One region of the Pseudoalteromonas sp. HL-AS1 genome, then DNA from elsewhere that is predicted to be linked to it. Evidence: riboswitches for the same ligand, from Rfam matches in the RefSeq annotation. Region 1 holds a riboswitch; the other holds the start of a gene.
What was found. Region 1 has a riboswitch for lysine ahead of dapA (4-hydroxy-tetrahydrodipicolinate synthase). Riboswitches for the same ligand answer to the same signal wherever they lie in the genome.
Positions count from the first base shown of each region.

Region 2: it holds a riboswitch for lysine, as region 1 does, so the genes downstream of both, lysC (lysine-sensitive aspartokinase 3) here and dapA (4-hydroxy-tetrahydrodipicolinate synthase) in region 1, are expected to answer to the same signal.

Region 1 is NZ_CP133569.1:180,896-185,114, reverse strand. Features, by position in the region: gene RB214_RS00900 (protein adenylyltransferase SelO family protein) at 1-718, opposite strand, end outside; gene RB214_RS00895 (DNA-3-methyladenine glycosylase I) at 727-1,425, opposite strand; lysine riboswitch at 1,617-1,817, shown strand; gene dapA (4-hydroxy-tetrahydrodipicolinate synthase) at 2,008-2,892, shown strand; gene RB214_RS00885 (2,3,4,5-tetrahydropyridine-2,6-dicarboxylate N-succinyltransferase) at 2,908-3,648, shown strand; gene RB214_RS00880 (PLP-dependent decarboxylase) at 3,648-4,219, shown strand, end outside.
Region 2 is NZ_CP133569.1:2,112,945-2,117,163, reverse strand. Features, by position in the region: gene RB214_RS09865 (hypothetical protein) at 1-461, opposite strand, end outside; gene nhaD (sodium:proton antiporter NhaD) at 684-1,931, shown strand; lysine riboswitch at 2,033-2,205, shown strand; gene lysC (lysine-sensitive aspartokinase 3) at 2,281-3,684, shown strand; gene RB214_RS09850 (4'-phosphopantetheinyl transferase superfamily protein) at 3,731-4,219, opposite strand, start outside.

The DNA.
Region 1 (4,219 bases):
TTACTCCGTGAATAAAGCCAACACGCATCCAGCTCACAACTAGCTTAACTTGGTTTTTAATCACAGCGCCTAAAAATGCTAAATAGCGCTGCGATCCTGTATCTGTTATTTCTGCGTAGTGTCGCTCTATAGCTAAATCGGCTAAATTTTTAAGCCCTTCAACATCGCCTTGCGTCGCTAAATATTGAAATGAACCAACACGAATATGGCTCGTTGCTACACGCGTAACGATAGCCCCTGCTTGTGGCGGATTACGATAAACCGTTTCGCCACTGCCAACAACCGCTAAGCAGCGTGTGGTTTTAACTCCCAGCGCATGCATTGCCTCGCTCATTACGTATTCACGAATAGCAGGACCAAGTGCACAACGCCCATCTCCCCCTCTTGAGTAAGGAGTAGCACCAGAGCCTTTTAATTGAATATCCCATAACTGGTTTTCATCATCACTAATAGCGCCCAGTAAGTGCGCTCGTCCATCGCCTAAGCGGGGTGAAAAATGTCCAAATTGGTGCCCAGAGTAACCAAGTGCTACTGCAGGAATCGCCTGTTTTTCGTTACCGCTAAAAGTGCTGGCACGCAAATCAGCCGCAACGTTAATATTAAATTGTTTTGCTAAGCTCTCATTCCACAGTAATAGCTGAGGAGAGGCGACACTTGCAGGGAAATCTTCTATTGCGAAGTTTTCCGCAATATCTGTGTATCTTGGCACTAATTTCATGGTAATTCCTATTGTTGCTGACTTATACCAACACGGTTGTCACCTACGCCATAAGCAACAATTAAGCTTAACTCTTGCATACTTAAGCCGCTTTGCTTTTGCATTTCGTTAAAAAAAGCTTGGGCTGCATTTAGTGACTTTTTAGTTTGTAAGCCGCCGTCTATAATTTTATGGGCACGCAAATAATTCTCTACATCGCGTGATAGTAAAAATGTATCTTTACCAAGTGCTCGCAGCGCATAAGGCCCTGTATTTCCGCCTAAACGCGAACCATGTTTTTTTAAATACGCCCACAAACCAATAATATCCTCTGTTGGCCAATTAGCGATAAACTGACTAAAACTGCCATGTTCCCCTGCTATTTCGTGGATCATGTAAGCATTTTCGGTAATTGTTTTTACTTTTTTATAGTTACGAACAATGCGCTCATCCGTTGCTTTTTGTTCCAGCATATCGGGTGGCATCATTAATAACTTGTCAACGCTAAAATCCCAAAAAACCTCTCTAAAGCCCGGCCACTTATTATTTATGACTGACCAATAAAAGCCGCTTTGAAATACTTTTCGAGTAAATTCTTCAAGCCAATCGTCGTCACTTAACGTGCTTAGTTGTTTTTTAGATAGCGGTTTTGCAAGTAATAATTTAAGCATTTTTTCAGAGCCTTTTCGCTCTACCGCTCGCTTATAAATATCGCTAAATTTTTCCATACTAATTAAATACCTCACTACTTATATTGCTAGTGTACGAGAAAAGCACCTAATACGTAACCACCCCTCTTTTCGATGAATTAATCTGTATTTAGTCGCTTGACACCTAGACGGCTAAAATGCTTTAATCGCCGTAATTACCCTATTTAAATTGCACAGGTTTGTAAGTTTTACTCTACAAACAGGTGCAAAGGGCTAGAAGAGGTGCGTTATTCAGGTAGCGTATGTTAGGAGCGCAAACTCCAGTAAGCATACGTGAGGGGAATTAACGCCGAGAAGTAACCACTTTTGCGAGGTGTTTATTTCGGGCGACTAGGTTGAACCCTAGCGACTGTCACCAATAGCTGCTTATAAAAAGCAGCTTGTTAGTTTGGTGGAGAGCTTCTGGTCTTAAATATTAAGGCCGTGCGCCCTATTATTTTAAGCCCATTCGCTCTTCGAATTATTAGTTCGAATGACGTTAATGCGGCTCCTTCCATAAAGCTTTTTAACTCTTCGAATAATACCAATTACATTAAATTAGTTATCGCTAAAATGATCACGTTTTTAATAAAATTGGTACAAATTATAAGTTCGTGAGAGATGATCAACAACTTCAATTTAAACGACTACTCACTGTGGACCGCACTCGTTACGCCATTTGATCAACACGGCGATGTTGACTACAACACGTTAACTAAGTTGGTTAGCGATCAAGAAGCGGTACATAACGGTATTTTGCTACTTGGCAGTACGGGCGAAGGTTTAGCACTAACGCTAAAAGAGCACCAAGCCATTGTTGAGCACGTATGCCAGCTAAAACCAACAGTACCACTCATGATAGCTGTGGGCGGTAGTAACTTAAAGCAACAAATTGAGTGGGTTAACTACTGTAATACACTACCAATTCATAGCTTTTTACTTGGCTCACCGCTTTATGCAAAGCCTGGTGCTATAGGTCAAACTCATTGGTTTGAAAGCCTACTAAATGCAAGCGCTCACCCATGTATGCTTTATAACGTACCGGGTCGAAGCGCTGTTAGCATCCCAGCGGCAACAATTCAAAACTTACAAAACAATAAAAATTTATGGGCGTTAAAAGAAGCGAGCGGCAGTATTGCTCAGTTTGAAGCTTACCGCCAAGCGGCGCCTAATTTAGCTATTTTTAGTGGCGACGATGCGCTAATGCCTTATTTTGCTCAAGCTGGCGCAAAAGGTTTGGTGTCGGTAGCTGCAAATGCATGGCCTGGACAAACTCACGAGTTTGTTAAGCGCAGTTTAAGTGGTCAACACCCTAACTTATTTGCCCAGTGGTCAAGCGCTATTAATAGCCTATTTGCTGTCGCAAACCCTATTCCCGTAAAGGTACTGATGCATTTGCAAGGCCGCTTAAGCAGCCCGCAACTTCGTCCACCTTTAACACATCTTGAGTTAACTCAAACCGATTGCATCACAACTGCAAACAACACCATTTTATCTTGGCATTAAATACAGGTTTTTATAATGAGCTGGTTAGAACTATTAAATAATTTAGAATCGGGCGCAGTACGCGCAGCATCACAAAACGAAAGCGGCCAATGGCAAGCTAACGTAGAAGTAAAGCAAGGCATTTTAGAAGCCTTTAAAAATGGCACTAATACTGAGTTTGCAGGCGGCTTTGTTGATAAACATAACCTAGCTCCGCAAGAATTTAGTACTGATGATGGCGTTCGTATGGTACCAGGTGGCTCAAGTGTTCGCCGTGGTGCTTATGTTGCTAAAGGCACGATTATTATGCCACCAGCGTATGTAAACATTGGCGCATATATCGACGAAGGCACAATGGTAGATAGCCACGCATTAGTTGGCTCGTGTGCACAAGTAGGTAAAAACGTACATTTAAGCGCTGCAGTTCAGCTTGGTGGTGTACTTGAGCCAATTGGTGCCAGCCCAGTAGTGGTTGAAGATGATGCATTTATTGGTGCTGGCTGTATTATTGTTGAAGGCGTAGTCATTAAAAAAGGCGCAGTACTTGCCCCAGGCGTGCGTTTATCAGCAACTATTCCGGTATACGACTGCGTAAACGAGCGCCAACTAGATAAAGGCGAGCCAATCCCAGAGTACGCGATTGTAATACCGGGCTCTCGCCCTGCGTCAAACGAATGGGCGCGCGAGCAAGGCCTAAGCATGTCGTGTGCGTTAATAGTTAAATACCGCGACGAGAAAAGCGATGCATCGTTATTGCTTGAAGAGGTTTTACGATAATGAGCTTTTTGAGCACGCCTATCAAAACCGCTGTAAATACAATTACACAACAACTTGATACCCCTTTTTTTGTTTACGATTTAGATCAACTAAACACGCATCTTGCGCGTTTAGTTGCGCAAACCGATGTAAAACTGTGGTACGCGGTAAAAGCAAACCCACTGTCTAAAATTATTCAAAGCTTAGACAGTGCTGGCTTTAATTTTGACGTAGCAAGTAAAGGTGAGCTTGAGCAAGTACTCGCACAAGGTATTAGCTCGCAGCGCGTGCTCAACACAGGGCCTGCAAAAAGCCCTAAACAAATTAAACACTTTATTGAGCGCGGCGTGCGTATATTCGTAGCAGAAAGCCTCAATCAAGTACGTTGGTTAAACCAACAAGCACAACTACAAAACACGCAGTTACAAGTATTACTGCGAGTGCAATTACGTTGGCCTGAAGGTGAAAAAAACCCTCTGGGCGGCGATAGCCTTACGCCGTTTGGTATGGGTTGTGATGAGTGGCAAGCACTCAATGTAGCTGACTACCCTGCACTTAAATTTGACGGCCTGCATATTTTTCAGTGGGGCAA
Region 2 (4,219 bases), 1.7 Mb from region 1:
TCAACAATGTTTAAAATAGCGTTTTCGTTGTGCGTATAAAGCTTCATTATTTTACGCACCCGATCATCCATAATGCGGCTGTAGCGGCGTAAGTCGTCAAAGTCTTCTATTTCGCCAGCGTTATCTAGGCGGTTACCTAAACGAGCCAGGTCCTCTACTAATACGCTAATTTCTTGTGCTAAACCTAAATGCTCTTCTTGCAGTAAAAAAGTAGCAAAATCGGCAATGGCACGATTTATTTCAAGTTGAGAGGATTTAGCCAGTGGAATTAAAATATCTTGGTTTAACAAACGATTTGTTTCTTTATAAATGCGTTCGTTTGACCACGTAGGCTGCTTTTGCTTAATCGCGTTTTGTACGTCTTTTAGGCTAAAGTCAGCCATTTTAAAACGTTTAAATAATAGCTCTAATACACCCCAATGTTCGGTTATGGTGTTTAGCAGCTTTTTAGCTGGGATCATAAGGGGTTACAACATCCTAGTATTTTATTATTGAGTTCTTTTAGAAGACTCATTATTACGTATTTTTAATTAACCTTGTCTGTATATAGTATTCGTTTTTAAGACCATTTAATAATAGTTTTTGCATAGAGGCAGTGCTAAAATTCGCGCCGAAAATAGGCACATGAAATGGAATGTTATTTGTGTGTTCTTTAAAACTATATCAAAGGTTGTTTAACTACCATGGTTTCCTCGATTATTCTAACCCTGATAGCGATTGCATTTTTACTGATCGTTATAGAAGATATAATCCATGTAAATAAAGCTAAAACCACGCTGTTTTTTGGTACGCTTTGCTGGATTCTTCTTTTTATATACCCCCTACACGGGCAAAGCCCCGATACGATTCAGCATCTTTTAAACGAAAATATTTTAGAAATTGCCTCATTATGGCTATTTTTAATGGCTGCAATGACCTTTGTAGCGTATTTAAATTCAAAGGGGTTTATAGAAAACATTGTGCACCGTGTTATGCCAAAAAGTATTAGCGAAAAAAAGCTCATGTTTTTGGTGGGTGGTTTTGCGTTTTTGTTTTCGTCGATTTCAGATAACGTAACAGCGACGCTTATATCGCTTGCGGTTGTTATGTCGTTAAAGCTTGAACCTAAAAAGCTCGTTAAATACGCCACGCTTATTGTGTTTGGAGTGAACTCAGGTGGGGTATCGCTAATAACAGGTGACGTAACCACACTAATGATATTTTTAGATGGCAAAGTAACCATTGCTCATTTATTACTACTTATAGCGCCAGCACTTGCAAGCGTTATGCTGCTTGCTGCGTTACTGTCTATAGGTATGAAAGGGCGTGTTGAGTTTGCTAGTGCAGGTAAAACCCGCATTGAAAAAACCGACATAACCATTGCTGTTATATTTTTATCTACCGTAGTGAGCACACTTATGTTGAGTGTAATTTACAGCGTACCGCCTTTATTAACCTTTTTGTTTGGCTTATCAGTGATGTTTTTAGTGGCGCAATTTTTAATGCGCAAAAAAGACATAAACAAAGACATAATCGATTTTGTTCGCGATATAGAATACGACACATTATTGTTTTTTGTAGGTGTACTTTTACTTGTAGGCGCACTTAAAGAAATTGGTATGTTGAGTAAATTTACCGACCTATACACGGTAATGGCACCAGAATACGCAAACTACTTAATGGGCATATTATCAGCAGGGGTCGATAACGTACCGCTTACCGCTGCATTATTAAAAGCCAATATAGTAATGAGCCAACAACACTGGTTGTCGTTTACGTATGCAACGGGCGTGGGCGGTTCAATGCTTATTATTGGTTCGGCTGCGGGCATTATTGCCATGAGTAAAGTTAAAGCGCTTACCTTTATGAGCTACTTGCGTTTATCGCTGCATTTATTAATTTGTTACACGGTTGGATATGCGGGCTCGTATTACATGGGCAGTTTTATTTAACTCATAAATTATTAAATGCTTGACAGCTAGACGTCTAAACGATAACTTTCAAAGCCCCGCTACTTAGTGGGGTTTTGTTTTATTAGCCACTGGTTAATAAAGCATTCAGAAGAGGTGCGATACTTAGGTACTTAATGTTAGGCGACGAAAGCCAATGATCATTAAGGAGGGAAGTACTCGCCGAGGAAAATAATGGTACGTCGTCATTGTTTTTCGGTTTATGGGGCTGAATCCTCAAAACTGTCACCAATATAGGTGGAGAGCTTCTGGCAGTGGACTTATCTTCAAGCATTCCTTTGCCAAGTTCTTCTTGTTTTATTGCGGTTTGGATACCGCGAAAGGAGACTAAATGACTACCGTATCAGCGCCACAAACAGTGCCTCAAACAGAGTTAAGCGCAAAATCAGATTACATCGTTGCCAAATTTGGCGGAACCAGTGTTGCAAACTTCGAAGCGATGAGTCGCTGTAGCGAAATTATTGTTGCAGATAAAAGCGTACGTATTGTTGCCGTGAGCGCCAGTGCTGGCGTAACTAACCATTTAGTTGCACTGTGTAAATCAAGTATTACCCCAAGTGAGCGCCAAGAACACATAAACGGCGTGCTTGCTATTCAACAAACTATTTTAGATGAGTTATCGCTAGATGCCGATTTAGCGGTTGGCTTTAACGAAACCCTAAAAGCATTTCAAACATTGGCTCAAGAGTCACTAACTACCGATCAGCAACACGACGAGCTACTTAGCTTTGGTGAGCGTTTATCGTCGTATTTGTTTGCTCAGGTGCTGCGTTTACAAGGTTTAAATGCCGATCGCTTTGATGTGCGCAAGGTGCTTAAAACCGACAGCCAATTTGGTAAAGCAACGCCTAATGTTGCAGCCACAGCGCAAGCCGCTAAAGAATTTTTAATTCCGTTATTAGATGAGCAAGTAATTGTTACTCAGGGCTTTATTGGCAGTGACGAATACGGCCAAACAACAACGCTTGGACGTGGTGGTTCAGATTACAGCGCTGCACTTTTAGCTGAAGCAATTAACGCTAAAAGCGTGCATATTTGGACCGACGTAGTGGGCATTTTTAGCACCGACCCGCGTTTATGCGCAAAAGCGACGCCTATTGCACGTTTAAGCTTTGACGAAGCCGCCGAAATGGCAACCTTTGGCGCAAAAGTATTACACCCAGCGACTATTTTACCAGCAAGCCGCAGCCACATTAACGTGTTTGTAGGTTCTAGCCGCGAGCCAGAGCGTGGCGGTACGTGGATTGAGCGTGAAAAATCGCAGCAACCAGGTATACGAGCAGTAACGCAACGTAAAAACCAAATATTGCTTACGCTTAAAAGCCCAGAAATGCTACTAGCAAGCGGCTTTTTAGCACGCGTATTTACACTATTAAGTGAATACAATATATCGGTAGATTTGGTAACCACATCAGAAATCAGCGTAGCTATAACGCTTGATAACGCGCAAAACGCCTCGCGTCCAGAGCTCGATCAAGAATGCCTAGATAAGCTTGCAGAGTTTTGCCATGTGTCGGTAGAAAACAATTTAACACTGGTAGCACTTATTGGCTCCGAGATTCAATTACGCCAACACGAAATGAACTTAATGAGTGTACTAAAAGACTTTAACATTCGATTAATTTGTCACGGTGCTAGTAAGCACAACCTGTGCTTTTTAGTAGAGCAAACTGAGTCAGATAACGTAGTACAATCTATTCATAGCCGTTTATTAGAAAACGATTTTGCTGCGTAAATCGCGCTTATTCAGCAAAGCGATTTATTAAAGTCACTTAACAAAATCAGTTAATAAAATCAGTTAATAAAAAGCATCGCCAGTCGATGCTTTTTTTATGCACCACACTTACATCAAAACAAACATTACTGTCACTGCTATTAACTACAGTAACGCGATTACTGCTAGCACTTAGCTTTGCACTATGTAATTCGTCAAACACATTGGGGCTAAGTAGTTTTGCAATAGGGCGGCTGGTGGCTTTAGCAAGTGACTCTTTTAATGTCCAAATTCTAAAAAACGTATCCGCTTGGGCTTGGGTATTAGTGGGCTTTGTAATAAGTGTAATTTCATCATTATGATAAAAATGCTTAGCGAGCTTTTCAAACGGGCGCTTGAGGCTTACTTTTTCAATATCAAAACCAAATTCACTTTTACCAAGGTTAAGCGCAACCCCAACTAAACCATGCGAGTGCGAAATACAGGTATTAATAACATCATCACTTACATGTACTTGCAGCTTTGAGCTTGCCTCGTCAAATTCTGTACTCATTTT